Regions from separate parts of the Streptomyces sp. NPDC050508 genome, predicted to be linked through region 1. Evidence: riboswitches for the same ligand, from Rfam matches in the RefSeq annotation. Region 1 holds a riboswitch; each other region holds the start of a gene.
What was found. Region 1 has a riboswitch for thiamine pyrophosphate ahead of thiO (glycine oxidase ThiO). Riboswitches for the same ligand answer to the same signal wherever they lie in the genome.
Positions count from the first base shown of each region.

Region 2: another riboswitch for thiamine pyrophosphate. It lies ahead of thiC (phosphomethylpyrimidine synthase ThiC); the one in region 1 lies ahead of thiO (glycine oxidase ThiO).
Region 3: another riboswitch for thiamine pyrophosphate. It lies ahead of AB0I69_RS18975 (thiamine ABC transporter substrate-binding protein); the one in region 1 lies ahead of thiO (glycine oxidase ThiO).

Region 1 is NZ_JBFAJJ010000022.1:74,708-82,640, forward strand. Features, by position in the region: gene AB0I69_RS41535 (deoxyribonuclease IV) at 1-354, opposite strand, end outside; gene pknB (Stk1 family PASTA domain-containing Ser/Thr kinase) at 389-2,323, opposite strand; gene AB0I69_RS41545 (thiazole synthase) at 2,497-3,291, opposite strand; gene thiS (sulfur carrier protein ThiS) at 3,295-3,495, opposite strand; gene thiO (glycine oxidase ThiO) at 3,492-4,673, opposite strand; TPP riboswitch at 4,671-4,781, opposite strand; gene AB0I69_RS41560 (FAD-dependent oxidoreductase) at 4,951-6,180, shown strand; gene AB0I69_RS41565 (Rv2175c family DNA-binding protein) at 6,245-6,616, shown strand; gene thiE (thiamine phosphate synthase) at 6,721-7,380, shown strand; gene metF (methylenetetrahydrofolate reductase [NAD(P)H]) at 7,492-7,933, shown strand, end outside.
Region 2 is NZ_JBFAJJ010000002.1:659,274-667,206, forward strand. Features, by position in the region: gene AB0I69_RS08215 (YibE/F family protein) at 1-1,335, opposite strand, end outside; TPP riboswitch at 1,407-1,596, shown strand; gene thiC (phosphomethylpyrimidine synthase ThiC) at 1,589-3,373, shown strand; gene AB0I69_RS08225 (serine hydrolase domain-containing protein) at 3,402-4,649, opposite strand; gene AB0I69_RS08230 (hypothetical protein) at 4,848-5,840, shown strand; gene AB0I69_RS08235 (NADP-dependent oxidoreductase) at 5,880-6,818, opposite strand; gene AB0I69_RS08240 (helix-turn-helix domain-containing protein) at 6,942-7,346, shown strand; gene AB0I69_RS08245 (hypothetical protein) at 7,403-7,933, opposite strand, start outside.
Region 3 is NZ_JBFAJJ010000006.1:160,317-168,249, forward strand. Features, by position in the region: gene AB0I69_RS18965 (ABC transporter ATP-binding protein) at 1-733, opposite strand, end outside; gene AB0I69_RS18970 (iron ABC transporter permease) at 734-2,335, opposite strand; gene AB0I69_RS18975 (thiamine ABC transporter substrate-binding protein) at 2,383-3,462, opposite strand; TPP riboswitch at 3,459-3,565, opposite strand; gene rlmN (23S rRNA (adenine(2503)-C(2))-methyltransferase RlmN) at 3,588-4,694, opposite strand; gene AB0I69_RS18985 (phosphatidate cytidylyltransferase) at 4,787-5,977, opposite strand; gene frr (ribosome recycling factor) at 5,977-6,534, opposite strand; gene pyrH (UMP kinase) at 6,665-7,423, opposite strand; gene tsf (translation elongation factor Ts) at 7,628-7,933, opposite strand, start outside.

The sequences.
Region 1 (7,933 bases):
CCCGCGCCGCAGCGAGTGCCGTAGCGAATCAACGGACTTTTCTACGGTGGCCTCGGTGTGCGAGCCGAAGTTGATCAGGTACGGGGCGTGCACGTACGCCGGGATCGAGTCGGCCTCGCAGGCCGCGCGGAACTCCTCGTCCTGGCGCGGGTTCCCGACCGGCGTCGCCCAGCCGCGCGGGTTGGCGACGAAGACCTGCACGGTCTCGGCGGCCAGCTCACGGGCGTAGGACAGGCCCACGGAGTGGAGGCCGCCGGCCACGGGGACATGGCCGCCGACGGGGTTGCGGGAAAGGAGCCGAGGGGCGGGGGAGGGGAGCCCGGGGGCGGTGGGGGAGAGGTGCTGGGTGCTCACCCGGCCAGGGTGTCACGCGCGCGTGCCGCCCCCGTCACCGGATGGTGATCGTGATCGTCGACCCCTTGGCGGCCTGCTCGCCCGCGTCCACGGACTGGCTCTTCACTGTGTCGCCGAACAGGCCCAGGATGCCCCGGTCCTCCTTGACCTTGAAGCCGGACTGCTCAAGGAGCTTCGTCGCGGCGTCGACGCTCGCGCCGACCACGCTCGGGACCTCGACCATCTCCGGGCCCTTGGACACCGTCAGCGTCACCGTGTCGCCCTCGGCGGCCTGGCTGTCGCCGGCCGGGGTCTGCTGGGCGACCTGGCCCGCGTCGTACTCCGAGGTGATCTCGGTGGCCGAAACCGTCACCTTGAGACCGGCGTCCTGCAGGTCCGACTTCGCCTCGTCCAGGTCCTCACCGGTGACGTCGGGCACGTCGATCGCGCTGCCCTTGCTGACGGTCAGGGCTATCGCCGAGCCCGCGTGGCGTTTCGTGCCCGCCGTCGGGTCCGTGCTGATGACGAAGCCCTTGGGGACGTCGTCGCTGAACTCCCTGGTGACCATGCCGGCCGCCAGCCCGTCCGTCTTCAGCAGGGCCTGCGCCTTGCCCAGGGCGTAGCCCTCCAGACCGGGCACCTTCACGGTCTCCGGGCCGTCCGAGACGGTCAGAGCCACCGAGTCGTTGTCCCGGATGCGGGCGCCGGCCACCGGGTCGGTGCTGATGACGGTGCCGCGCTTCACGGTGTCGCTGTAGGCATGCTTGACCGACTTCACGTCGAGACCGGCGTCTTTCAGCCGCTCCCTCGCCTGCGTCTCGGTCTTCGCCAGCAGCGGCGGGACCTTGGTGAACTGGCCGGAGTTGATGTACCAGACCCCGGCCCCGACCCCGACGATCAGCAGCAGGGCGGCGACGATGGCCAGCAGCCCGCGCCGGGGCCGCCGCGCCTCGCGCCGCCGGGGCGGCATGGGCGGCCCGCTCTCGAACCGGCTGGTCCGGTTGAAGGGGTCACCGGGCTCGTCGTCCTCGTTCACGGGCAGCGGACGCGGCACGGTCAGCGAGCGCGGGATCACGCTCGTACGGTTCTCGGCGTTGGGATACTCCGAGGTCAGCGCCTGCGGCGGCACCGCGTCCAGCTGCTCGGCGCTCAGCCTCGACCGCGCCTCGCGGACAAGACCGAACAGCGCGACCGCGTCGTAGGGCCGGAGGTCCGGGGTGCGCGCGGTGGCGGTGGCGACCAGCTCGTCCAGCTCGTACGCCAGCCCCGGCACGAGCGCCGAGGGCGGCGGGACGTCCTCGTGCAGGTGCTTGTAGAGCACGATCGCGGCGGAGTCCCCGTCGTGCGGCTTCTGGCCGGTCAGCATCTCGTACAGGACGACACCGCACGCGTACACGTCGACCCGGGGGTCGGCGGTGGTGCCCTCGATCTGCTCCGGCGCGAGATACGACACCGTGCCGAGCACGGACCCCGTGGTGCTGGTGACCGTGTCCACGGACCTGACCAGCCCGAAGTCGGCGACCTTGACCCGGCCGTCGTCCCCTATGAGCACGTTCTCCGGCTTCATGTCCCGGTGCACGAACCCGGCCCGGTGCGCGGCACCGAGCGCGGCGAGCACCGGCTCCAGGATGTCCAGCGCGGCCCGCGGCTGCAGCGCCCCGCGCTCACGCAGGACGTCGCGCAGGGTGCAGCCGGCGACGTACTCCATCGCCAGATAGACGTACGACCGGTCGGCGCCCTGGTCGAAGACCTGCACCACGTTCGGATGCGCCAGCCGCGCGACCGACTTGGCCTCGCGGATGAACCGGTCGACGAAGTGGGCGTCGGCCGCCAGCCCCGGGTGCATCACCTTGAGCGCGAGAACCCGATCCAGGCGGGTGTCCACGGCCCGGTAGACCGTGGCCATCCCGCCGACGGCGATCCGCGCGTCGACGCGATACCGGCCGTCGAGCAACTGCCCGACGAGAGGGTCATGAAGGGTCGTATCCACGCAGGTGAGTGTACGAGCCGACGCTGACAGCACCGCCTTTTCGGCCAGGATCGGGGCGGTACTGCAGCGGACCTGTGACGCATCCCACGCACGGCCAGCCGCCGACGGCGGGACCCCCACGGGAAAGGTTCACCACTCGACGGACTGGAAACGGGTGGTGCGCGGGTGGGAGATCAGAAGGCCGGGCGTTCAGGGTCGAACCGTGCCAGGCCCTCCGCAGGAGAGGACGCCTCTGCGAAATGCCGACGAGGGATACGCCCCGCCCGGAACGCCAACCTCCCCGCCTCCACCGCGCTCCGCATCGCCGACGCCATCAACACCGGCTCCTGCGCCCGCGTCACCGCCGAGGCGAGCATCACCCCCGCACACCCCAGCTCCATCGCGAACGCCGCGTCGGACGCCGTACCCGCCCCCGCGTCCAGAATCACCGGCACACGCGCGTGCTCGGTGATCAGCTGGAAGTTGTGCGGGTTGCGGATACCGAGCCCGGAACCGATCGGTGACCCCAACGGCATGATCGCCGCACACCCGACGTCCTCCAGCTTCCGCGCCAGCACGGGATCGTCGTTCGTGTACGGCAGCACCGTGAAACCGTCGTCGACCAGGGTCTCGGCGGCGTCGAGCAGCTCGATCGGGTCCGGCAGCAGTGTCCGCTCGTCCGCGATGACCTCCAGCTTGACCAGGTCCGTCCCGAGCGCCTCCCGCGCCAGCCGCGCCGTCAGCACCGCCTCGCCCGCCGTGAAGCAGCCCGCGGTGTTGGGCAGCACCCGGATACCGAGCCGCTCCAGGACGGACAGCACCGAGCCGTGCACGGAAGCGTTTACGCGCCGCATCGCGACCGTCGTGAGCTCCGTACCGGAGGCCACCAGCGCGCGCTCCAGGACGTCGAGGCTGGGCGCACCGCCGGTGCCCATGATCAGCCGGGACGTGAAGGACGTACCACCGAGGACGAAGGGGTCGTCGGCCATGGGTCAGCCTCCTTGGACGGCGGTGAGGACCTCGACGCGGTCTCCCTCGGAGAGGGACGTCGACGGCCACTCCGCGCGCGGGACGACGGTTTCGTTGAGGGCGGCGGCCACGCCGGAGGGCGACGGGGTCAGGGTCCGCACGAGGGTGTCGAGAGCCGTGCCGGGAGCGATCTCCTGGGGCTCTCCGTTGACGGAGACGTTCATACGGGCTGCTCCAGGAGTGCTCCGGCGCCGAATCGCCTCGGTGTGAACGGGCGTGCCTCGTCCGGGAGTTCACCGGTGGTCAGCGCGTGTGCCAGGGCGTCGCCGGTGACCGGGGTGAGCAGCACGCCGTTGCGGTAGTGCCCGGTGGCCAGCAGCAGTCCCGGAAGTTCGGTCGGGCCGAGCAGCGGCGCGTTGTCGGGGGAGCCGGGGCGCAGTCCGGCCCGGGTCTCGGTGAGCGGCAGTTCGGTGATGCCGGGGACCAGCTCGTGGGCGTCGCGCAGCAGTTCGTAGACACCGCCGGCTGTCACGGTTGTGTCCCAGCCCAGTTCTTCGCTGGTCGCGCCGACGACCAGTTCGCCGTTCTCGCGCGGCACCAGGTACACGTGGCTGCCGCGCACCACGGCCCGCACGGTGCGGCTCAGGAACGGCGCGTAGCGCTCCGGCACGGTCAGCCGCAGCACCTGCCCCTTCACCGGCCGTACGGGTGGCAGGACGTCGTCAGGGACCCCCTTCAGCCGCCCGCTGAGGCTGCCGCCGGCGAGGACCACCTGGCCCGCGCCCAGTGCCTCGCCCGCGCCCAGTGCCTCGCCCTCGCGCGTGACGACCCCCGTGGCGCGGTCCCGCTCGACCGTGAGCCGCTCGGCCCACGTCCGGTGGAAGACGACCCCGGCGCGCTCGCAGGCGGCCACCAGCGCGCCCGCCAGCCGCCGCGGGTCGACCTGGTGGTCGCCGTCGACCCTGAGCCCCCCGCGCACGCCCGGCGCGAGCATCGGCTCCAGGCGTCGGCACTCGCGCCCGGACAGCCACTCGGAGTCCAGGCCCGACCGGTGCTGCAGGGCATGCAGTTCGCGCAGATGGGCGCGGTCGTCGGCATCCAGGGCGACAGCGAGCGTGCCGCAGCGGCGGTAGCCGAGGTCGAGGCCGGTGAGGTCGGTCAGCTCGGCCGCGAAGTCCGGGTAGCGCTGCGCCGACGCGAGGTTCAGGGCGAGCAGGGTCTGCTCGCCGTAGTGGAGTTCGGTGACGGCGGCCAGCATCCCGGCGGCCACCTGGGCGGCCCCGCCGCCCGGCTCGGGGTCCACTACGGCCGTGGCGAACCCGCGTTGAGCCGCGCGCCAGGCCGTGACCAGGCCGATGATCCCGCCCCCGACGACGAGGACGTCTGAGCTACGTGTAGGCATGGGCGTCCAGCCCCTCCCTTCGCCGGCATGACCCGGATCAGGTTCGTACGGTCGGAGGCCGCCAGCCTCCCTCTCAGCCCGGTCGTCCGGACTCCCGCGAGTGCTTTACCTCGGCCACCCTAGCCCGTGCCGTATGTGTCGGTAAGGGAGCCTCCGCGAGACCTGGGCCGAGTCCGCGGGCGGCGACGTCGCGACACGGCGGCGGGACGAGCGGTGTGGAACAGGTCACCTGACGCGCCCGCTGACTGACAAATTGTCAGGTGTCTATGGTGATCGAGTGAGTGAGCAGACGCGGGAACAGGGCACGACAGCAGGGCGGCGCGTGGTCGTCGTCGGCGCGGGCATGGCCGGGGTGCAGACCGCGGTCGCCCTCCGGGAACAGGGCTTCACCGGCACCGTCACCCTGATCGGCGCCGAACCCCATCAGCCGTACGACCGGCCCCCGCTGTCCAAGGCCGTCCTGCTCGGCAAGGCCGAGGGCTCCGCCTTCGACGTCGACTTCGAGGCGCTCGGCATCGAAGTGCAGCTGGGGCGCGAGGTGTTGGGCCTGCGCCCCGCCGACCACGAACTGGACACGGCTGAAGGGCCGGTGCCTTACGACGTCCTCGTCCTCGCCACCGGTGCCGAACCGATCCGGCTGCCGGGCGCCGACGGCATCCCCGGCGTGCATCTGCTCCGCACCCTGGACGACGCCGAGCGGCTGCGGCCCGTGCTCGCCCGGCAGCACGACATCGTGGTCGTCGGCGCGGGCTGGATCGGCGCCGAGTTCGCCACGGCCGCGCGCGAGGCGGGCTGCGCGGTGACCGTCGTAGAAGCCGCCGACCGGCCGCTGGCGGGCGCGCTGCCCGCCGAGGTGGCCGCGCCGATGGCCGCCTGGTACGCCGACGCCGGAGCCTCGCTGCGGACGCACGCACGCGTGGAGCGCATCGAACCCGGCACGGTGGTCCTCGACGACGGCTCACGGCTGCCCGCCGGCGCCGTGGTGGTCGGCATCGGCGCCCGCCCCGCCACCGCCTGGCTGACGGGCTCCGGCATCGAACTGGGCGCACACCGCGAGGTCCTGGCCGACGACGGGCTGCGCACCTCGGTACCGGACGTGTACGCGGTCGGCGACTGCGCCTCCTTCCCTTCGGGAAGGTACGGCGAGCGACTTCTCGTCCACCACTGGGACAACGCCCTCCAGGGCCCGCGCACGGTCGCCGCGAACATCGTCGGGGAGACCCCGGCGGTCTACGACCCGGTGCCGTACTTCTGGTCCGAGCAGTTCGGCCGGTTCGTCCAGTACGCCGGCCACCACGCGTCCGCCGACACCACCCTGTGGCGCGGCGACCCGTCCGCCCCGGCGTGGAGCGTCTGCTGGCTGCGCGGGGACCGTCTGGTGGCCCTCCTGGCGGTCGGCCGCCCCCGTGACCTGGCCCAGGGCCGCCGTCTGATCGAGTCGGCGACCCCGGTGAATCCCGAGCTGCTGGCGGACGCTTCTCTCCCGATGAAGGCGGCTATCGCCTAGTTCGTCCCCCCGGGTCGGACCGGCCCGACTTCCGACTGTCAGTCCGGGATGGCACGCTGTTTACGTGACCGAGATTGACGCAAAGACCGAAGCTCTCGTCCCCGCCTGGCTCACGCTGCCCGACATCGCAGAGATGCTCGATATCGAGGTGACGCGCGTGCGGCAGCTGGTCAAGGACGGCCAAGTCATCGCCGTACGCCGTGGTGAGAACCGCGCGCTGCACGTCCCCGCCGCCTTCATCGACGGGGCCGAGCAGAAGGTCGTCAAGGGCCTCACCGGGACCTTGACGCTCCTGCGGGACGACGGCTTCTCCGACGAAGAGATGCTCGAATGGCTCTTCACCCCCGACCCGAGCCTGCCCGGCACCCCCGCGCAGGCGCTGAGTGAGAATCGCGGCACGGAGGTGAAGCGCCGCGCCCAGGCGCTCGCCGTCTGACCCGGACGACCGACCGGTGTACGGGCCGCGGGGACCTGCTCGAAGAGGCCCTGCCCGCGGCCCGTACGCGACACCACCACGCAACGACAACGGGGGACACCCGCATGCCCGACACCGCCGCAGCCGCCACCCGCGCGGAACTCGCCGACGCCCGGGTCTACCTCTGCACGGACGCCCGCCGGCGCCAGGGCGACCTCGCGGAGTTCCTGGACGCGGTCCTGGCCGGCGGGGTCGACATCGTGCAGCTGCGCGACAAGGGCATGGAGGCCGCCGAGGAGCTGGAGCACCTCCAGGTCTTCGCCGAAGCCTGCGCCCGGCACGGCAGGCTCCTCGCGGTCAACGACCGCGCGGACGTCGCCCACGCCGCCCGCGCCGACGTACTGCACCTGGGCCAGGGCGACCTCCCGGTGCCCGCGGCCCGCGCGATCCTCGGCGAGGACGTCCTGACCGGCCGCTCCACCCACGCCGAGCAGGAGGCCGCCGCAGCCGCCGTCCAGGAGGGCGTGGACTACTTCTGCACGGGCCCGTGCTGGCCGACCCCCACCAAGCCCGGCCGCCACGCCCCCGGCCTCGACCTCGTCCGGTACACGGCCGCCCTGGGCACCGACCGCCCCTGGTTCGCCATCGGCGGCATCGACCTCGGCAACCTCGACGAGGTGCTCGAAGCGGGCGCCCGCCGGGTCGTCGTCGTACGGGCGATCACGGAGGCAGACGACCCCGGCGCGGCGGCGGCGGAGTTCGCGAAGCGGCTCCGGCAGCTCTGACGGCTGTCCATATGGTCGCGCTGGTGTCCGGTGGGTGGACAACAGGGCGACAAATCAGGCAAATTTCCGGTTCCGGTTGGGTGACCGCCGCCCCCTGACTAACCTGCGGGTATGGCCTTCGGAACCGCATCCACCAGGACTGATCGCGCACGAACTGTGCGCGACATGCTCGCGACCGGCAAGAGGACGTACTCGTTCGAGTTCTCCGCGCCGAAGACCCCCAAGGGCGAGCGGAACCTGTGGAGCGCGTTGCGGAGGGTCGAGGCCGTCGCCCCCGACTTCGTCTCCGTGACCTACGGCGCCGGCGGCTCGACCCGCGCGGGCACCGTCAAGGAGACCGAGCAGATCGTCGCCGACACCACGCTCACCCCGGTCGCCCACCTGACCGCGGTCAACCACTCCGTCGCCGAACTGCGCAACATCATCGGCCAGTACGCCGACGCCGGGATCCGCAACATCCTCGCCGTGCGCGGCGACCCGCCAGGCGACCCCATGGCCGACTGGGTGGCGCACCCGCAGGGGCTGACGTACGCGGCCGAACTGGTCCGGCTCA
Region 2 (7,933 bases), on a different contig from region 1:
GGCCGTGGTGACCGGTACCGACGCGACCAGGCCGATCGAGCCCACCAGCGTGCGCACGATCTCCTCGGCGACCAACTCGCTGTTGGCGACGGCCCCGACGCTGCTCTGCGCGATGGAGAAGAGCAGCAGCAGCGGCAGGGCGGCGCCCGCGTAGGCGAGGACGAGCGTGTTGACCACGGACGCGATGTGGTCGCGGCCGATCCGGATACCGGCGCGGTACAACCCCCGCCAGCCCATCGACGGGTTGGCCTCGTGCAGCTCCCAGACCGCCGACGTCTGCGTGACCGTCACATCGTCGAGCACGCCGAGCGAACCGATGATGACGCCGGCGAGCAGCAGACCGCTCATGTCGATCGACGGGTACAGGCCGTGGATCAGGCCCGTGTTGTCGTCCGTGTTGCCGGTGAGCGCGGCCCAGCCGATGAACACCGAACCCAGGACGCCGATCAGCACCAGCGACATCAGCGTCCCGAGCACCGCCACCGACGTACGGGCCGACAGGCCGTGGCACATGTAGAGGGCGATCAGCATGATGGCGCTCGACCCGACCACCGCCACGATCAGCGGGTTCGAGCCGTGCAGGATCGCGGGCAGGATGAAGAAGTTGAGGATCATGAAGCTGATGGCCAGCGCCACCAGCGCCATGACACCGCGCAGTCGGCCCACCACCACGACGGCCAGGGCGAAGATCCCGGCGAGCAGCGCCATCGGGAACTTACGGTTCACATCGGTGACCGAGTACTGCAGATCCCTGGGCGCGGAGGGCTCGTACGCGACCACGACCTTCTCGCCCTGATGCAACTGCCGTGACTGGTCAGGCTGCACGATCTCCGTGAACGTACGGCCCTTGTCCTTGCCGGTGCCGACCGTGACCGTCGCCTTCTTGCAGGTACCGGCCGCCTCCTGTGCCGCCGAGGAGCCCTCGGCGGTGGAGGTGTCGCCGGTCGAGCCCCCGCCCGAGGCGTTCACCGACGCGCAGCTCACGCTGACGACCTTGGTGACCGTCGCCTGCTGTGTCTGCCGGTCGAAGCCGACGCCGGTGCGCTTGTGCGAGGGAGCGCCGCCGGGCCACAGCACGACCATCCCGACAACGACCGCCACCGTGAAGGGGATCAGGATCGCCGCGATGACCTTTCGCAGGTGCCGGGAGACGGGAGCGGCGGGGCCATGGCTGTGCGAATGACCGTGCCCACCGCTGGCGCCGGAACCGTGCCCGCTGTCCCCGCCCGATCCGTGATCGTGCCCGGAACCGGAACCGTGGTCGTCGCCGGATCCGTGGTCGTGGCCATGGGGCGGCCCGGTCGGCGGGTACGGGGGCTGCTGCGTCGTGGTCACCGCCCGATCATCGCAAGAACGCCGGGGGCCCACTGTTCACCGCGCCACTTATGACGCTAGCGTGGAGGCACCTTTGCACACGCGGGAGCTCGGAGCACCGGGCTGAGAGGGCGCTGACCTTCGTCTCTGCGATGTTTCACGGGAAACGTCACCTGAATCGAGTGATGTTTCACATGAAACATCGGCTGACGGAAGCCGCTGCGTCGACCGCTGAACCTGTTACCGGGTAATGCCGGCGTAGGGAGTAGGTCTCATGACCAACAAGGACGTACGCACGCCTGCCTCCAGCCAGGACGAACAGCCCACGGAGGCCGGGAAGTCCATCGGCTGGCACAAGGGGTACGTCGAGGGCTCACGCCCCGATCTGCGAGTGCCGGTCCGTCAGGTGCACCTCACCAACGGGCAGTCCGTGACGCTGTACGACACCTCCGGCCCGTACACCGATCCACTCGTCGACACCGACGTCCGCAGGGGGCTGGCGCCGCTGCGGGAGAACTGGATCATCGCTCGCGGTGACACCGAGGAGTACGCGGGCCGTCCCGTCCGCCTAGAGGACGACGGAATCAAGCACACATCACCGCGCGGTGGACTGCGCAATTTGGACGCGGTGTTCCCCGGCCGACCGCGTCAGCCGCGGCGCGGGCGGGGTGGCGAGGCGGTCACTCAACTCGCCTATGCGCGACGGGGTGAGATCACGCCCGAGATGGAGTTCGTGGCCGTACGGGAGAACGTTGCGCCCGAGGTGGTCCGGGAGGAGATCGCCGCGGGGCGTGCGGTGTTGCCGGCCAACGTCAACCACCCCGAGATCGAACCGATGATCATAGGTAAGCGGTTCCTGGTGAAGGTCAACGCCAACATCGGCAACTCCGCGGTCACTTCCTCCATCGAGGAGGAGGTCGAGAAGATGACCTGGGCGACCCGTTGGGGCGCTGACACGGTCATGGACCTGTCCACCGGCCGCAATATCCACACCACTCGCGAGTGGGTGCTGCGCAACTCCCCCGTCCCCATCGGCACGGTGCCGCTCTACCAGGCGCTCGAAAAGGTCGACGGCCGAGCGGAGGAGCTGACCTGGGAGATCTACAAGGACACGGTCGTCGAACAGGCCGAACAGGGCGTGGACTACATGACGGTCCACGCGGGCGTGCGGCTGCCGTTCGTGCCGCTGACAGCCAACCGTAAGACGGGCATCGTCTCGCGGGGCGGTTCGATCATGGCGGCCTGGTGCCTGGCGCACCACAAGGAATCGTTCCTGTACGAGAACTTCGAGGAACTGTGCGAGATCCTCGCCGCCTACGACGTCACGTACTCGCTGGGCGACGGTCTGCGGCCGGGTTCGATCGCGGACGCCAACGACGAGGCGCAGTTCGCGGAGTTGCGCACGCTCGGGGAACTCAACACGATCGCCAAGCGTTTCAACGTACAGACCATGATCGAGGGCCCGGGACATGTCCCGATGCACAAGATCAAGGAGAACATCGACCTTCAGCAGGAGATCTGTGATGAAGCTCCGTTCTATACGCTCGGCCCGCTGACGACGGACGTCGCGCCTGCGTACGACCACATCACTTCTGGCATCGGTGCCGCGATGATCGCCTGGTGGGGCACGGCCATGCTCTGCTATGTCACGCCCAAGGAGCACTTGGGTCTGCCCAATCGTGACGACGTCAAGACCGGCGTCATCACCTACAAGATCGCCGCCCACGCAGCCGACCTCGCCAAGGGGCACCCAGGTGCACAGGAGTGGGATGACGCGCTGTCCGACGCCCGCTTCGAGTTCCGCTGGGAGGACCAGTTCAACCTGGCCCTCGACCCGGACACGGCACGGGAGTTCCACGACGAGACGCTTCCGGCGGAGCCGGCCAAGACGGCGCACTTCTGCTCGATGTGCGGGCCGAAGTTCTGCTCGATGAAGATCTCCCAGGACATCCGCCGTGAGCACGGTGGCACAAAGTCGGAGGTCGAAGAGGGCATGGCTCGGAAGTCGAAGGAGTTCGCGGCGGCGGGCAACCGGGTGTATCTGCCGATCGCCGACTGACGGAGACCGGCCCGGCTCTTCGGTCAGGTCAGTGCTTGGCGGGTTTCTTGCACAGGGCATGGTCGACAAGGGTGCCTGTCGCGCGGTTGAGGGCGGCCAGGTCCGGCGGTGCGGTGGTGGTCGTGATGGAGACCGTCACCGCGCGGCTGCCGTCCGCGCTCACCGCGGGGCGGGTGTTGACGCCCGCGCCGTCGCCCTCGTGCATGTAGGAGAAACCGCCGCAGGAGAGCGGGATCTTGCGGAGTCCCAGGCCGTAGGTTCCCTCGGGCATCTCGGCCACGTCCTCCGGGTCGTCGGTCCGCTCGACGGTCTGCCGCATCTCGCGCCACTGCTCGGCGGGGAGCAACCTGCCGTCGGCCAGGGCACGGAAGAAGGTGTTCAGGTCGGCGGTGGTGCTCACCACGCCGGAGTCCGCGGTGTGCTGGAAGCTGTGGTCGGTGACGTCGAGACGCCTGCCGTCGGCGGTCGTCAGGTACGCGTTCACGTGCGGGTCGGGCAGGAAGGGGTTCAGCCCGGGGACGGAGGTGTTGCGCAGTCCCAGTTTCGCGATCACCCGGTGCTCGACCAGGTCCTGCCAGCTCGCGCCACTGGCCTTCTCCGCGATCATCCCGGCCAACAGGTAGTTGGTGTTGGAGTACGCCCAGCGGGTGGCGCCGCCCGGCTGGGGGACGAACACCGGCCGGTGCTTCATCGCCACCGCGACCAGGTCGGCCGTGGGGGTGGCGTCGTAGCGGTTCTCGTCGAAGTGGTTGATCAGCCGGTCCTGGATCTCCGGGTCGTCGATGTAGTCGTACAGGCCGCTGGTCTGGCGGAGCAGGTCGCGGACGGTGATGCGGGTGCCGTCGTTGCCGTTGCCCGTGACGACTCCCGGCAGCCAGTGCTCGACGATGTCGTCGAGCGACAGCCGCTTCTCCGCGACGAGTTGGAGGACGACGGTCGCCACGAAGGTCTTCGTCGTGCTCGCCACGCGGAAGTGCGCGTTCCAGGGGATCGGGGCCGTGGAGTCGACCGTGCGGGTGCCGATGCGTGCCATGAGCGGCGGGCCGTTCGGTCCGTCGACCCTGGCCAGCACGTTCACATCACCGCCGCCGGCCTTTCGTACGGCTGCGAGGTCCTGTTGGAGTGTGTGCTCGGTGTAGGACGACGGCCTCGGCGCCGTGTGCGTGGCGGTGGCGGTGGATGTGGTGGCGGCGGTCGCTGCCAGGGGTGAGGCCAGTGCGAGCAGTGCTGCTGCCAGTGCGGCGGCGCCGGCCTTTTTCGACGACGGCATCTGCATGTTCGTATCCCCCGGTGCTCCGGTTTCCGGTCGGTGACGATCACCAGCCAACCGGATCTGCCGACGTGAGGGGATGGGACTGCCCTCCGAATGTGGGGTGCACCTGGCCCCCGTACGAACTACGGGTTCACCCCCGGATGTACCGCGTAGATTGGCGCTGCTTCAGGGGGGCGTTGTGAGTTGGGGGACTAGAGGGCGATGGAGACCGTGAACCTTCTGCAGGTGACGGACGAGGCACAGTCGCTGGGGTGGGACGGCGATGATCTGGTCGATGTCGTGGGTGGTCGGCGGTGGGGTCCTGATGGTGTGGAGCATGTTGCCTCGGTCGTTCATGAGTTTCCCTTCGACCGGAGCGTCAGCTCTCCGTCCGGCCGCTTCACCGTGGTCTACGCCGAGCGGGGCACCGAGGCACTGTTGATCGAGGGCGATCGGCTGGTCCGTGAGCTGGACCGCAGCGACGAGCACGCCGAGGACTTCGACTATCCGGTCGCACTCGGGGTGCTGCGGGACGGCCGTGAGGTACTGGTCCACTGCCCGGACCGGTACGACGTCCTTGAGATCGAGGACGCGGAATCGGGGGAACGGCTCACCGTCGGCGACCGTAGTCCGAGGGACGTTTTCCATTCGCGCCTGGCGGTGTCTCCGGGTGGGACCCATCTGCTGTCGGCGGGTTGGGTGTGGCATCCGTACGGGATCGTCGAAGTCTTCGACCTGGACGATGCGTTGACGGACCCCGCTGTGCTCGACGGCCGTGGCGTACTGCCCTTGGACCCGGGTACCGATGCCGAGGTGGTTTCAGCCTGCTGGCTCGACGGTGACCGCCTGGCCGTGGCGACCGGGGAGGAGTTCCTCGACGACGAGGAGACTCCTGCCCTGGGCCCGCAGGAGTTGGGCGTGTGGTCGCTCTCCGAAAAGCGGTGGGTTCATCGCAACAGGGTCGACTTCAGCATCGGCACGCTGATCCCGTGGGGTGACACGGTCGTCTCGCTGTACGGGCACCCGCGGCTGATCGATGTCACGACGGGGGCGTCGATGGCGGAGTGGCCGGCCGTGGAGGTGTCTCTCAGAGACGGCAGTTACGGGGTCACTCACATACCGACGCCCGTTGCGGCCCTGCATCTGGACGGCACGCGACTGGCTGTCGCGCAGCCGGAGGGCATCGCGATCATCGACCTTCCTCGTCACGGGTGACAGATCACAGGGCATGGGTCGTGGGTCATGGAGTACGGGTCACGGCACGAGGACGAGCTTGCCGGTGGTGCGCTTGCCCTCGATCGTGCGGTGGGCCTCGGCGGCTTCGGCCAGTGGGTAGGTGCGCTGGACGGAGACCCGTAGCCGACCCGCCTCGATGCGTTCCGTGACCTGCTTCAGCAGGGCGCCGGAGGGCTCGGCCGTGACCCATGTGTAGCGCAGGCCACGGGCGGCGGCCTGCTGCTCGTCCGTGCCGGGGTCGATCGACGCGCCGATGAGCAGACCGTCCGGCCGGAGCACTTCGAGGGACCGCGGGCCGTAGGAACCGCCGACCAGGTCCAGGACCGTGTCCACCGGGGTGACGACGGTCCGGAAGTCGGTGGTGGTGTGGTCGATCAGTTCGTCGGCGCCCAGCCCGCGCAGGAACTCGTGGTTGGCCGTGCGGGCGGTGCCGATGACGTACGCCCCGAGTTCCCTGGCCAGTTGGACGGCGACGTGACCGACGCCGCCCGCCGCCGCGTGGATCAGCACCCGGTCGCCGGGCCGGACGCGCGCCAGCACGGCCAGTGCCTGCCAGGCGGTGACGGCGACCAGGGGGACGGCTCCGGCGTGCACGAGGTCGAGGTTCTTGGGTGCGGGCGTCAGCGCGTCGGCCGGTGCGGCGGTGAACTCGGCGTACGCGCCGCGCCCGGTGACGGGAAGCATGCCGTACACCTCGTCGCCCGGCGCGAACCGCGTCACGCCCTCGCCGACCCGCTCGACGACACCGGCCACGTCGTTGCCCGGCGTCCACGGCAGGCGGACCAGCTCCGGCACCCGGCCGGACCGGAGCACCGCGTCGCCCGGGTTGACTCCGGCGCCGGCGACGCGCAGCAGTACCTCGCCGGGGCCGGGCTCGGGTAGGTCGGTCTCGACGTAGGTGAGCGTCTCGGGGCCGCCGAACGCGGTTTGGACGATGGCATGCATGCGGGCGGACATCCGGACTCCTCGTCAGCGGGAAGCGGTGCGTGGTGCGCGGTGGCGTGGCGCGTGGCGCGTTCCATGGTCGGCCCGGGCGATCACCCTGCGGAAGAAGGCACTTGTCTGATATCGAAGTTCCTCATGGATACCGGCTTCGACCTGAGGAAACACGGTGGCGTGGAGGTCTTCCTGCGCGACTGCCCCACCCGTGCCGTACTGGAACTGATCGCCGGCAAGTGGACCATGCTGGTGCTGGTCGCACTGGAGAACGGCCGGCCCATGCGGTTCACCGAACTGCGGCGACGGCTGGACGGCGTGACGGCGAAGGTGCTGACGCAGACGCTGCGTGCGCTGGAGCGGGAGGGGTTGCTGATCCGCACGGTGTATCCGACCGTGCCGCCGCGTGTGGAGTACCGGCTGACCGAACTGGGCCAGGAGGTGGGCGGGTTGGTGCGGAGCATCACCGACTGGTCGCAGGCGAACATCTCCGCCATCCACGCGGCACGGGAGGAGTTCGACGAGCGCACGACTCGTCCGCCCCTGTGACGCCGTGACCGGGTGTTCGGCTTGCGCTCCCCTGGGTGGGGGCGCAAGCCGAGGGGCTACTCCGGCTGGTGCTCGGGCCCCCCGAAGTCCGGGCTGCTGAAGTCCGGGCTGCTGAAGCTCGGCCGGTGACCCGGCGCGGGGCCGTCGTCAGGGCTGGAGAAGCCCGGGCGGTCGTAGCCGAGGTGCGGCATCCGACTCGGTCCCGGTGGTGTCGTACGGCGCAGTGCCGCCGTGCCCGGAGCCGCGAGCGCCTCCTGGAGGAACGGCAGGATGCCGCGTTCCAGAAGGGCGTCGTGCCAGGCCTCCCTGGCCCGGGCCACTTCACCGCCCGACTCGCCGTAGGGGCCGGTGTCGAGCGAGGGCCTGTTGCGCAGGGCGGTGAGCAGCAGCCCGACTGCGGCGACGAGGATCGCCGCGGCGGTCATGGCGCCGAACGCCCATCCGGCGGTGATCATGGTCTTGGCGAACGTCGGCTCGGGGGTGAGCATCTTGAGGATGTAGCCCACGAGCAGGAAGATCGCCGCGGCCGTGCCGGCGAGGACGGGGGTGAGGACGGCGGCGACGGCGACGGCACCCGCACCCTCGGC
Region 3 (7,933 bases), on a different contig from region 1:
CCTCGACCACGTTGTCGAAACCGAGGAAACGGGCCACGAACTCGTCGGCGGGATGCTGCCAGACCTGAAGTGGCGTACCGGACTGGGCGATCCGCCCGTCCCGCATCACCACGACCCGGTCGGCCAGCGCGAACGCCTCGCCCTGGTCGTGCGTGACCGCGAGCACGGTCGTGCCCAACGCACCGAAGAGTTCCCGGAGTTCGACGACCAGCCGCTCCCGCAGCGACCGGTCGAGCTGACCGAGCGGTTCGTCGAGCATGAGGAGACGGGGGCGGGGCGCCAATGCCCGGGCGAGCGCCACGCGTTGCTGCTCACCGCCGGACAGCCCGGCTACGGCCCGGCGGGCGGCACCCGGCAGGCCCACGAGGTCCAGCAACTCGCCGACCTGCGCGGCCTGTTGCCCCTTCGACGCCCCGTGCATACGCAGCCCGAAGGCGACGTTGCCGGCCACGTCCCGCTGCGGGAACAACTGGTGGTCCTGGAACATCAGACCCACCCCCCGCTTGTGCGCGGGCACGCCCGACTGGTCCCGGTCGTCGAGCAACACCCGCCCGGAATCCAGGGGTTGGAGCCCGGCCACGGCCCGCAGCAGCGTCGACTTGCCGCTGCCGCTGGGCCCGAGCACACACACGATCTCGTGCTCGGCGACCCCGAGATCGACGGCGTCCAGCACCGGGCGCCCGCCGAACCGTACGGTCGCGCCCGCAAGGCTGAGCAGCATGTTCGGCGGCATCTAGAACTCCCCCGTCCGGTCCGTGCGCAGCCTCTCAAGGACCAGCAGAGCCACCGCGCACACCACCATCAGAATCGTCGAAAGGGCCATCGCCTGGCCGTAGTTGAGATCACCGGGCCGGGACAGCAGCCGGGCCACCGCGACCGGCAGGGTCGGGTTGTCGGGCCGCGCGATGAACACGGTCGCGCCGAACTCCCCCAGCGACACCGCGAACGCGAACCCGGCGGCGATCAGCAACGCCCGCCGTACGAGCGGCAGATCGACCTCCCGCCACACCCGCCACGGCGACGCCCCGAGCACGGCCGCCGTCTCCCGGAGCCGCCCGTCCACGGCCCGCAGCACGGGCAGCATGGTCCGTACGACGAAGGGGACACCGACCAGCGCCTGCGCGAGCGGCACCAGGATCCATGAACTCCGCAGATCCACCGGGGGTTTGTCGAGCGAGATCAGGAACCCGAAGCCGACCGTCACCGCCGACACCCCGAGCGGCAGCATCAACAGCGCGTCGAAGCCCCGCACCAGCCGCCCGGCGTCGCGCCGGGTCAGGGCCGCGGCGGCGAGACCGCCGATCACCACGGCGATGGCGGTGGCGGCGACGGCGTACTCCAGCGAGTTGCCGATCGCGGCGATCGGCGGGACCAGGAAGGTGCCGCCGTCGTCGTGGGTCAGCGCCCGGTAGTAGCCGAAGTCCCGTGAGTCCAGGGACCGTTGGACCAGCACGGCGAGCGGCAGCACAAGCAGGAGGAGGACGGAGCCGAGGACCCCGGCCAGCAGGGTCCACTGGCCGGCCCCGCGCGGGCGCCGTGCGGTCACCGACGGGTCCACGAGCCGTAGGGCCGTCTCCCGGCGTCGTACCGTCCAGGCGTGGACGGCGAGGATCGCGCCCACCGCGACGAACTGGACGATCGTCAGCACGGCCGCCGTGGACAGGTCGAAGACCTCCGAAGTCTGGCGGTAGATCTCCACTTCGAGGGTCGAGAAGGTCGGGCCGCCGAGGATCTGCACCACGCCGAAGGAGGTGAACGTGAAGAGGAAGACCATCAGCGCGGCGGCGGCCACGGCGGGCCCGAGCGCGGGCAGCGTCACCTTCCGCCAGGCCCGGAGCCGGGAGGCGCCGAGCATCCGCGCGGCCTCCTCCTGACGCGGGTCGAGCTGTGCCCAGAGGCCGCCCACCGTCCGTACGACGACCGCGTAGTTGAAGAAGACGTGCGCGAGCAGGATGGCCCACACGGTCGTGTCCAGCCGTACGCCCCACAGGTCGTCGAGGAGTCCGCCCCGGCCGACGAGCGCGAGGAAGGCCGTACCGACGACGACCGTGGGCAGCACGAAGGGGACCGTCACGACGGCCCGCAGGACATGCCTGCCCGGGAAGTCGAAGCGCGCGAAGACGTACGCGCCGGGGAGCGCGATCAGCAGCGTGAGCGCCGTGGAGGCGAGCGCCTGCCAGGTGGTGAACCACAGGACGTGCCGGATGTCGGACTGCGCCAACACGTCCCAGATGCGGCCCAACTGCCAGGCGCCGTCGACCTTGAGGCCGCGCGCGACGATCGCGGCGACGGGGTAGGCGAAGAACACCGCGAAGAACGCGACGGGCACGGCCATGAGCCCGAGCCGCGTCGCGCTCCCCCTCCGGGAGGACCTCCGCGGGGCTACTTCAGTACGAGCGAGGTCCACGACTTGACCCACTGGTCCCGGTCGGCGGCGATCTTTGCGGGGGCCATGGTCTCGGGGTCCGAGGCCTGGCGACCGTACTTCACGAACTCCTGCGGCACCTGGGCGCCTTCGCGCACCGGGTAGACGAACATGTTGAGCGGCATGTCGTCCTGGAACTCCTTGGTGAGCAGGAAGTCGAGGAACGCCTTGCCGCCCTTGGTGTTCTTGGCGTTGCTGAGCAACCCCGCGTACTCGGTCTGCCGGAAGCAGGTGCCGTACGACACCCCGGTCGGCGCGGTGGTCGGCTTCGGGTCGCCGTAGATGACCTCGGCGGGCGGCGAGGAGGCGTACGAGACGACGAGGGGCCGGTCGCCGCCCGCCTTCTTGCCGCCGGCCGAACCGGAGAACTCCTGGTCGTAGGCCTGCTCCCAACCGTCGACGACCTTCACGCCGTTGGCCTTGAGCTTCTTCCAGTAGGCCTGCCAGCCGTCGTCCCCGAACTGCGCGGCACTGCCGAGCAGGAAGCCGAGGCCGGGCGAGGAGGTGGCGGCGTTCTCGGTGACGAGGAGGTTCTTGTACTCGGGCTTGACCAGGTCGGCGAAGGAGGCGGGCGGGGTCAGCTTGTGCTTGCTGAAGTACGCCTTGTCGTAGTTGACGCAGATGTCGCCGGTGTCGATGGGCGTGACCCGGTGCTTGGTCTGGTCGACGCGGTACTCCGGCTTGACGAGCGCGGAGCCCTTCGCGTCGTAGGACTGGAAGAGGCCGTTGTCGAGCGCGCGGGAGAGCAGGGTGTTGTCGACGCCGAAGAAGACGTCGCCCTGGGGGTTGTCCTTGGTCAGGATCGCCTTGTTGACGGCCTGGCCGGCGTCGCCGTCCTTGAGGACCTTGACGGTGTAGCCGGACTGCTTCTCGAAGTCCTTGAGGACGCTCTTCGAGACGGCCCACGAGTCGTGGCTGACGAGGGTGACGGTCTTGTCGGATCCGGAGCCGCCGCTCCCGTCCGACCCCGACCCGCACGCGGAGAGCGTGACCAGGCCGAGGCCGACGAGGACAGCACAGTACTTCTTGGCGTTCATGGTGATGACCGAACTTCCTACCCAGAATGACCTGGGCGAGGTTCAGAGGGTCTGCGGCCCGATTGCCGCACTCTCAGCGCTGCGCGCTCCCCTGTCGGATATGAAAATGTACGTACGGGCAGAGATTACCGCTCGGTGGCCGCGAGCTGGCCACACGCTCCGTCGATCTCCTGGCCACGGGTGTCCCGGACGGTCACCGGCACCCCATGGGCCGCGATGGCCTCGACGAACGCCTTCTCGTCCTCGGGACGGGAGGCGGTCCACTTCGAGCCCGGCGTCGGGTTCAGCGGGATCAGGTTGACGTGCACGGGCTTGCCCTTGAGGAGCCGGCCGAGCCGGTCACCGCGCCACGCCTGGTCGTTGATGTCGCGGATCAGCGCGTACTCGATGGACAGCCGCCGCCCGGACTTCGCGGCGTACTCCCAGCCCGCGTCAAGAACCTCGCGCACCTTCCAGCGGGTGTTCACGGGGACCAGGGTGTCGCGCAGGTCGTCGTCAGGGGCGTGCAGCGAGATCGCGAGCCGGCACTTGAAGCCCTCGTCGGAGAACCGGTGGATCGCCGGCACCAGTCCGACCGTCGAGACGGTGATCCCGCGCTGCGAGAGGCCGAGGCCGTCGGGCTCGGGGTCGGTGAGGGCGCGGATGGACTGGACGACCCGCTTGTAGTTGGCGAGGGGCTCGCCCATGCCCATGAAGACGATGTTGGAGAGCCGGGCGGGCCCACCAGGAATCTCGCCGTCCCTCAACGCCCGCATGCCGTCCACGATCTGGTGCACGATCTCACCGGTGGACAGGTTCCGGTCCAGCCCGGCCTGCCCGGTGGCGCAGAACGGGCAGTTCATGCCGCACCCCGCCTGGGAGCTGATGCACATGGTCACCCGGTCCGGGTACCGCATCAGCACGGACTCGACGAGCGTCCCGTCGAACAGCCGCCACAGGGTCTTGCGGGTGGTGTCCTGGTCGGTCGACAGATGCCGTACGACGGTCATCAGCTCAGGAAGCAGCGCCTCCTGCAGCTTGGCGCGCGAACCGGCGGGGATGTCGGTCCACTCCGCCGGGTCGTGCGCGAACCGCGCGAAGTAGTGCTGCGAGAGCTGCTTGGCGCGAAACGGCTTCTCCCCGATCGCGGCGACGGCTTCCTTGCGCTCGGCGGGCGTGAGGTCGGCGAGGTGCCGCGGGGGCTTCTGGGCTCCGCGGGGGGCGACGAATGTGAGTTCTCCGGGCTTAGGCATGGCCCTACCAGTGTCGCAGACATACGAAGAGGGACTCGCCGCCCTGTGGACAACGAGCCCCTCACACACAAAACCGCAGGTCGGACCGCGTTTCAGCCGGACCCGACGAACAGAACCAACAACAGCCACACCACCGGAGCGGTCGGCAGCAAAGAGTCGAGCCGGTCCATGATGCCGCCGTGGCCCGGCAGCAGCGTGCCCATGTCCTTGATGCCCAGGTCGCGCTTGATCATGGACTCGCCGAGGTCACCCAGCGTCGCGCTGGCCGCGACCGCGAGGCCCAGGACGAGACCCTGCCACCAGCTGCCGTCGTCGATCAGGAACTGCATGCACAGCGCGCCCGCCACCATCGCGAAGGACACCGCCCCGAACAGGCCCTCGCGGGTCTTTCCGGGGCTGATGCGTGGGGCGAGCTTGTGCGTGCCGAAGCGCCAGCCGATGGCGTACGCCCCAGTGTCGCTGACCACGGTCAGCAGCAGAAACGTCAGGACCCGCCAGGCGCCGTCGTCGGCGGTCAGCATCATGGCGACGAACGTGGCCAGGAACGGCACGTAGAACGCCGCGAAGACGCCCGCCGTGACGTCCTTCAGGTAGCCCTCGGGCGGCTCCGTCATCCGCCATACGAGGACGGCGAGCGCCGTGAGCGCCATGGCGACCCAGGCACCCTCGGGGCCCCGGACGTACCCGGCGACGACCATCGCCGCACCGCCGACCGCCAGGGGCACGAGGGGCGCCTTGATGCCCTTGCGCTCCTGCAGCCGGGAGGTGAGCTCCCACAGCCCGACCACAACGGCGACCGCTATCACTCCCACGAACGCGGCCTTCACCACGAAGAGGGACGCGACGATCACCACGGCGAGCCCGACGCCGACCCCTATGGCCGCACCCAGGTCCCGGCCCGCGCTCTTCTTCTGCGGGGCGGGCGCCGGTGGCGGGGCGTCGGGCATGGGCTCCGGATTCTGCGGCACCGCCCCGTAGGGCTGCGCCGGCGGCATGTCGGTCGGCTGCGTCCGCGGGTCGTATGGCTGCGACTGCCGTACGTCGTACGGCGGTTGCTGCGTCTCGTCGCGGAACAAGGGGCCGCTCAGCCGAGCGGCCCCCCGGTCGTCATCCTGGTGTCCGCCGTATGCGGGCTCGTCGGGCACGATGGGCATGGGGCGAGTCTGCTGCGCCTCAGGCGCATCGTACGTGGGACCCGCCGGGGCAGCCCCCTGGACAGGCCCCTGGTCGGACGGCCCCCAGTACCCGGCTTGTGGCGGTGCCCCCCAGGAAGAGTCGTTCATCAGACCTCTAGCAGCTCCGCTTCCTTGTGCTTGAGGAGTTCGTCCACCTGGGCGACGTACTTCGCCGTGGTGTCGTCGAGCTCCTTCTCCGCACGACGGACCTCGTCCTCGCCGGACTCCTTGTCCTTGACGAGCTTGTCCAGGGCGTCCTTGGCCTTGCGGCGGACGGCGCGGATGGACACCTTGGAGTCCTCGGCCTTGGTCCGGGCGACCTTGATGTAGTCCTTGCGGCGCTCCTCGGTCAGCTCGGGGAACGTCACTCGGATGATGTTGCCGTCGTTGCTGGGATTGACGCCCAGGTCCGAGTCGCGGATCGCCTGCTCGATGTTCCGCAGCGCGGTCTTGTCGAACGGGGTCACCACGGCCATCCGCGGCTCCGGCACGGAGAACGAAGCCAGCTGGTTGATCGGTGTCAGTGCGCCGTAGTAGTCGGCCACGATCTTGTTGAACATCGCCGGGTGCGCACGGCCGGTGCGGATCGCGGCGAAGTCCTCCTTGGCGACCACGACGGCCTTCTCCATCTTCTCCTCGGCTTCGAGGAGGGTCTCTTCGATCACCACTTGCTCCTGCGTGTCTTGAGTAGGCCCGGCTGCTGTGCTGTGTCGGCGTCGGCGGCCGGCTGCGTCGCGTCTTCTTCCTGCACGGTTCCCGACCGGCAGGACATTGTCCATCCCCCGGTCAGGGTCATCAGCCCTGGCTGCCTTGGTCACCCACAAGCGTGCCGATCTTCTCACCCTTGACGGCGCGGGCGATATTGCCCTCCGCCAGAAGCTCGAAGACCAGGATCGGAAGCTTGTTGTCGCGGCACAGGGTGATGGCGGTCATGTCGGCGACCTTGAGGTCCTGGGTGATGACCTCGCCGTAGCTGAGCGCATCGAACTTGACGGCCTCGGAGTTCGTCTTCGGGTCGGAGTCGTAGACCCCGTCCACTCCGTTCTTGCCCATCAGCAGCGCCTCGGCGTTGATCTCCAGGGCGCGCTGTGCGGCGGTGGTGTCGGTCGAGAAGTACGGCATGCCCATACCGGCGCCGAAGATGACCACGCGGCCCTTCTCCAGGTGCCGCACGGCGCGCAGCGGGATGTACGGCTCGGCGACCTGGCCCATGGTGATGGCGGTCTGGACGCGGCTGTCGATGCCCTCCTTCTCCAGGAAGTCCTGGAGGGCAAGGCAGTTCATCACCGTGCCGAGCATGCCCATGTAGTCGGAGCGGGCCCGGTCCATGCCGCGCTGCTGGAGTTCGGCGCCGCGGAAGAAGTTGCCGCCGCCGATGACGACGGCGACCTCCGCGCCGTCCCGTACGACGGCCGCGATCTCGCGGGCGATCTTGTGCACCACGTCGGGGTCGACGCCCAGGCCACCGCCTCCGGAGAAGGCCTCTCCGGACAGCTTCAACATGAACCGGCCGCGTACCTTGCCGTCGTCGGTCTTCTGGGGCTTGGTGGTCATGACGTTCTCGCCTCTTTTACGTGGTCGCACATACGAAGAAGGCCACTGCCGGTGGGGTGTCGTTCGCATCCCATGCTCGGCAATGGCCTCCTCGTCAGATCTGCTGTCGTCCGCCACGCGCGCGTGCGCGACGGCGTACCGGGCCGACTGCTGACGACCCTAGCGGGATTCCGCGGGGCGTCGTGCGTCGATCGCGGTACGGACTCAGATGCCGACCTTGATGCGCGTGAAGCGCTTCAGGGTGACACCCGCCTCGTCCAGAACCTTCTGGACGGACTTCTTGGGGTCGAGCGCGTACGGCTGACCGAGCAGCGTCGCGTCCTTGAAGAAGCCGTTGACGCGACCCTCGACGATCTTGGAGATCGCGGCCTCGGGCTTGCCCTCGGCGCGGGTGGTCTCCTCGGCGATACGACGCTCGGACTCGACGACCTCGGCCGGCACGTCGTCCTTGGCCAGGTACTTCGGCGCGAAGGCGGCGATGTGCTGGGCGACACCGCGGGCGACCTCGGC